2 regions of the Bacillus jepli genome follow, and region 1 is predicted to be linked to the other one. Evidence: predicted binding sites of a transcription regulator. Region 1 holds the regulator's gene; the other holds the start of a gene.
The links. Region 1 encodes Rex, which represses fermentation and respiration genes when NADH is low (regulators of the CRP and FNR family bind a similar motif). Its sites were predicted from a motif close to TTGTGAAATATTTCACAA; they were not measured.
Positions count from the first base shown of each region.

Region 2: a site for Rex is predicted at 1,350-1,367, ahead of ABC371_RS15525 (cytochrome c oxidase subunit 2A). Genes of this name have one in related genera too.

Region 1 is NZ_JBDFMO010000001.1:751,812-754,982, forward strand. Features, by position in the region: gene ABC371_RS03750 (YdiK family protein) at 1-106, shown strand, start outside; gene tatC (twin-arginine translocase subunit TatC) at 146-895, opposite strand; gene ABC371_RS03760 (twin-arginine translocase TatA/TatE family subunit) at 912-1,103, opposite strand; gene ABC371_RS03765 (redox-sensing transcriptional repressor Rex) at 1,139-1,780, opposite strand; gene moaC (cyclic pyranopterin monophosphate synthase MoaC) at 1,783-2,274, opposite strand; gene ABC371_RS03775 (ABC transporter ATP-binding protein) at 2,409-3,171, shown strand, end outside.
Region 2 is NZ_JBDFMO010000001.1:3,034,236-3,037,406, reverse strand. Features, by position in the region: gene ABC371_RS15530 (PRK06851 family protein) at 1-832, opposite strand, end outside; gene ABC371_RS15525 (cytochrome c oxidase subunit 2A) at 1,391-1,546, shown strand; gene ABC371_RS15520 (cytochrome c oxidase subunit II) at 1,656-2,126, shown strand; gene ABC371_RS15515 (b(o/a)3-type cytochrome-c oxidase subunit 1) at 2,126-3,171, shown strand, end outside.

The sequences.
Region 1 (3,171 bases):
TTCCACAATCCTTCTAGCCGTTGTCGCAACCTTCGACTTTGGTGTGGCAATCAGAATGTTTACCCTGCACTTCAAAATAAAAAAAGTGACAAAGGAAAAAAAATAACCTCCATCCGGAGGTTATTTCTATTTTCTGGACTTTTGTTTATTCCATACTATTTGCTGCCATCATTTCCGCTTTGAGTACCTTTCTGTAGGCACTTCTTGATACAAGAATACTGATTTCATATAATCCGAATAACGGCACAGTAACCATTAAATGAGAGATTATTTCAGGAGGCGTAATTAGCCCTCCAATTACTAATAGAATAAAATACGCATATTTTCGTATTTTCGATAAGAACATCGGTGTGACAATACCGAGTCTTGTGAGAAACATGACGACTACCGGCAATTGAAACAAAAAGCCAAACGGTAAGGTCAACTGTAACAGGAATTGAAAATACTCATTAATCCCGATTACCTGGTTAATATCAAGGCGGGCTGCTAACCTCGTCATAAAATTCACAACAAATGGGAATAGAATAAAGTAGGAAAATGACACCCCTACTAAAAATAAGACTACTGAAATCGGAATATAACTCAAGGTTACCTTTCTTTCCTTTTCATACAAACCTGGACTGATGAACGCCCATAGCTGATAGAGTAAAAAAGGAGAGGAGATAACGAGCGCAATGATAAAAGCAAATTGCATATAAATTTTAATTGGATCTGTCATACGGAAAGCATTCATTGTCAGTTCTTTTGCTTCCTCCGCATTTTGCAAGTAAAGAATGACCGGCTCTGCGAGAAAAAAGCTTCCTAATGCAACAATGAAGAAGAAAACGACTACATAAATCAGTCGTTTTCGTAGCTCACCAATATGATCGTAGACGGACATTTCTTTTTCGTTCATATGACTCATCCTATCATTACTTCACATCAGGAGTTTCATTCTTTTTTACATCATCATCGTCATCATCTGCTAAACCTTTTGTTGCGTTTTTGAATTCACGCAAAGTATTACCTGCTGCTCTTCCTAATTGAGGTAACTTCTTCGGTCCAAAAATAAGTAACGCTGCAAATACAATCAATAGGATACTACCAAATCCAAGACTTCCCACAGTAAGTCACCTCCCAACAAGTGTAAAATATATTTCTATTCTTCATTCGAATAATGCTTTAAAAAGTAAACAAGTGCTTGTAATTCAACAGCTAAGTCAATATGGTGAACACGTATATGTTCAGGCACATTGATTCTTGCTGGTGTGAAATTAAGGATACCTTTGATCCCCTTATTTACGAGGCGATCCGTAATCGCCTGTGCTGCGCCAACGGGAACTGTTAAAATAGCAACCGTGACATCATCAGGCAATTCTTTTTCAAGATCATCTAAATGGTATACCTTGACTCCACCAATACTACTACCTACCTTATTATAATCCACATCAAACGCAAGCTCAATTTTTGTATTATTATTTTTTGAGAAATTATAATGTAAAAATGCGGTACCTAAATTACCGACACCTATTAACGTAACCTTTGTTAATTCATCCTGATCAAGGGTCTTACTAAAAAAGGATAATAAATAATTCACATTATAGCCATACCCTTTTTTTCCCAATGCCCCAAAATAGGAAAAATCTCGCCTAATCGTGGCGGAATCAACCTTGACCGCATCACTTAGCTCTGCAGACGATACCCTCTGCTTCCCCGAGGCATGCAGGTTTTTTAAAAACCGATAATAAAGTGGCAGCCTTTTGGCAGTTGCTTGTGGTATTTTTGACTGTTCCAAATTCATGTTTATTCCCCCGCTACTGGCCTTTTAAAATCACCGTTTTTTCCACCTGTTTTTTCAGCTAAATAGGTTGGCCCAATCACCATCCCTTTATCAACTGCTTTACACATATCATATACAGTTAACGCACAAACCGATGCGGCCGTAAGGGCTTCCATCTCTACGCCGGTACTACCCTTTGTTTTAACTGATACGGTAATATGTAAAATATAATCATCTTGGGTCGTCCAATTAAAGCTGATATCGACGCCCTTTAATGCTAACGGATGGCACATCGGAATTAACTCTGATGTTTTTTTAGCTGCCATAATACCGGCAACCTGAGAAACAGCAAGAACATCTCCCTTGCTAACCTCATTATTTATGATTTGCTCATAAATCAATTTATTTACAGTAATACTTGATTTTGCAATCGCTGTACGAACAGTATCAGATTTCTCTGTAATGTCGACCATTCTTGCACGACCCTGCTCATTAAAATGGGTAAATGATGACATATATCGAACCCTCCCATAAACTATACACTATTTTACCACATCTGTCTTTGTAACATCTGTGAACATTATCATTGCAGTTGCTCTATTAAGATAATATAAGATACACTGTTGTTAGAAACAAGAGGTGAAATAGCATGATTTTACTACAAGTAAATCAGCTCAAAAAATATTTTGCTGCTGATCTTATTTTATCCAATATAAAATTAGAAGTACAAACTCGCGACCGCATTGCCATTGTTGGTCGAAATGGTGCCGGAAAATCGACTCTATTAAAAATTATTGCAGGACAGATGTCACATGATGGCGGTGAAATCATTAAGCCGAAAAGTGTCACAATCGATTATCTCGCACAGGACACTGGACTTGAATCAACGCTTACCATTTGGCAAGAAATGCTTACCGTCTTTGCACCCTTACAGAAACTAGAAAAAGACTTACGAAACCTTGAAGTAAAAATGGGGGACCCCTCCGTTTTTGAAAATCCAGCTGACTATCAAAAACTCCTTGAAGAATACGATCAGCTCCAGGTCGACTTTAAAGAACAGGGTGGCTATCAATATGAAGCTGATATTCGTTCCATTCTACACGGGTTTCATTTTACAGAAGAATACTACGAAACAAAAATATCTAGCTTGAGCGGTGGTCAAAAGACACGCCTAGCCCTTTGTAAATTATTACTTTCCAAGCCTGATTTATTGATTCTGGACGAGCCGACAAACCACCTCGATATCAGCACGCTTACCTGGCTTGAACAATATCTCCAAGGCTATCCAGGAGCGCTCTTAATCGTATCCCATGACCGTTACTTCCTTGATAAAGTAGTCAACCAGGTCTATGAAATTTCAAGACACACAAGCACGAAATATGTCGGAAACTACAGCAACTATTTAAAATTAA
Region 2 (3,171 bases), 2.3 Mb from region 1:
CGACAACATGAGGAGCTGTACCATCTACAATTGACACACTTAGTTGTGGAATAATAATCATATCAATGCTTTTCGGATCAAAAGCACAATGGAAATACTCTACTGATAGACCATGTTGTTCGGCGTGCTTTCCTACCTTTTTCATCAATGTTGACTTTCCGCTTCCCGGTCTTCCTTTAATAATATAACGTTTTTCATATTCTTCGGTAATATTATCGATAAAATTCACCGCCCCCTTTGGTGTTGCTGCACCAAAAAACCGTCTCCGTATTGTCGGGTAATTTTCCGCTTCAAATGGCTTGCTAAAAATCGTATCAATTAAATTTTGAAGGACTGCATCTGCCTTTTTAAAGCTCATGGAAGAGACATAAATATCCTCACGCTTTAAATGAATTTTCTTTGCTTCTGCAAAAGTCTTATAAGCATTTTCAAAGTTCTTCGAGATATCATCTGTTAGTTCGATGATTTCATTCTTATATTGAATTAAGTATTCATCATTGCGATACTTCCCAAGGTCTATTACCTTCTCGACAACTCCTGGGTATCTAGGCTCGATAACATGTGGTGCCGTACCGTCTACAAATCCTAATTTTCGTTCTGGAATCACAATTCCATCTATAGAGTGATTGTCTGAAGAACAGTGTAAGTATTCGAGGTCATAGCCTTTATCCATGAATACAAGACCGATTTTTCGCATGAAGGTAGATTTACCTGTACCTGGTCCCCCTTTTAATATATAAAGAGTTTCCAATCCCTTCAATGCTTCATCATACAACGAGTAAAAACCTACACTTGAATTGGTACCTGCATAATAATTTTTTATTCTTGCCATATAAACTACCTACCTCCTTGTAGACATTCGCCTATCTTTAGACTATGGCACAGGTGCAATACGTGTGATTATAAATAAAAAAATTTTTCACTTTGTCACCAAGGAAGATGGTTTAGCAATATAATGACGATTTGATCGAGACGTAAAAAAATCACTATTCAAAAATAGTGATTAAGAGGACTTCTGATCGTTTTTCTGAACATGAATATTGATTTGCGTAATTACACTATTTCCACATTTAAAACATCTTTCTTTGTTATTTAGTAAAAGTGAATGGCATCTTGAACAATAGTATCTGATCATTTACACACTTCCTTTTTCATATAGATTATGTTTCCGTTTCCAAGACTGTTATTCGTTTTGTCACAAATTATTCAAATATTTTTCTAACCTATTGTGATAAAAATCACTGTTTTACTAGGTTTTCACTATTAATATAGTGATTAGATTAGGAATGAACAATTTGTGAAAAGCTCAAAATCGTCTAGATTTTAACAAATTGTTTTGTATGATGAAAATGTAAAAAGTTTCATAAACGCTTGAAGGGGGTCGTGATGAATGGCTAAGACACAGCTTACTAAGACAAACCAAAAAACAAAAATTGAAGATGAAAAAACTTCTTTAAAAGGAACATTAGCATCTGTATTATTACTTGGACTTTTCTTAATTTTATCTTGGTTAGGTGTCTATTTCTTGTTCTTAGATCGGGTGTAGTAATACTTCCCGTTAGGAATTCGAGGCAAGTCTTCATAAGAGTGGCTTGTACTATTTTATGAAAAAACATAAAGAAAAAGAATGTGAAAATTTGAAAGGGGAAGAAGCCATGCATTTGCATAAATATGAAAAAATATGGCTCATTTTTGGTATTGGAATCCTTTTTGTGTTCCTAGGAGTTGTTGGTGTTGGAGCGTTCGCAATGGGGCATCAGCCAGCAAGTAGCATTAAAACAATTGATCCAGAAAAAGTTGCTGAAACGGCACCGTTTGATAATCCTGGACTTGTTCATATTGAAGGAAATAAATATGAATTAAACCTTGTTGCTGAAGCATTTGCTTACACACCTAACACTATCCAAATTCCAAAAGATGCAGAAGTAACAATTAATGTAGCAACAAAAGATGTAGTTCACGGCTTTTCAATTGCCGGCACTAACGTCAATATGATGGTTGAGCCAGGATATGTGAGCAGCTATACACAAACATTTTCTAAAACCGGTGAATTTTTAGTGTTATGTAATGAATATTGTGGAGCTGGGCACCACTTAATGATGGCAAAAGTTGAGGTGACCGAATAATGTTAAATTCAAATGTCAAGGTAGACAAAAAAGATGCTAAACTAGCAATGGCACACTTTTATGTAGCCTTTATTGCTTTATTTCTTGGTGGTACTGCTGGATTACTTCAGACACTTGTTCGTTCAGGTAAATTTACATTACCTGCAGGTATTGGCTATTATCAATTATTAACCGTTCACGGAGTTTTATTAGGACTTGTTCTTACTACATTTTTTATAATTGGATTCTTATTTGCAAGCATTAGTAAAACGGCAGGTACCCTTTCAGCAAAGGGCCGTTTAGCAGGCTGGATTGGTTTTTGGACAATGACTATTGGTACTGCTTCCACAGCAACTACCATCCTTTTAGGTGAAGCATCTGTTCTTTATACATTTTATGCTCCCCTACAAGCACACCCATTCTTTTATATTGGACTTGCGCTTGTAGTAGTAGGTAGCTGGATTGGTGGATTTGCAATGTTCTCCCATTTTGGAAAATGGAAAAAAGCAAATCCTGGTAAAGTTACACCTTTATTAAGTTTCATGGCTATCATGACAATGATTTTATGGTTAGTTGCAACACTTGGTGTTGCTGCATCCGTGCTTATTCAATTTATTCCATGGTCATTTGGTTGGGTTGAAACAATCGACGTCCTTATCAGTAGAACATTATTCTGGTATTTCGGCCACCCTCTTGTATACTTCTGGTTATTACCAGCATACATGGCATGGTACGTTGTTATTCCAAAGGTTATCGGGGGTAAAATTTTCTCTGATGCACTTGCAAGATTGTCATTTATATTATTCTTATTATTCTCAATTCCAGTTGGATTCCACCACCAATTAACTGAACCTGGAATCGATCCAAATTGGAAATACTTACAAGTTGTTTTAACTTTCATGGTTGTTATTCCATCTTTAATGACTGCATTCTCATTGTTTGCATCATTCGAACTATACGGAAGATCAAAGGGCGCAACAGGTTTATTTGGTTGGTTTAGAAAGCTTCCTTGGGGAGATGCTCGTTTCCTAGCACCATTCGTTGGTATGTTATTCTTTATCCCTGC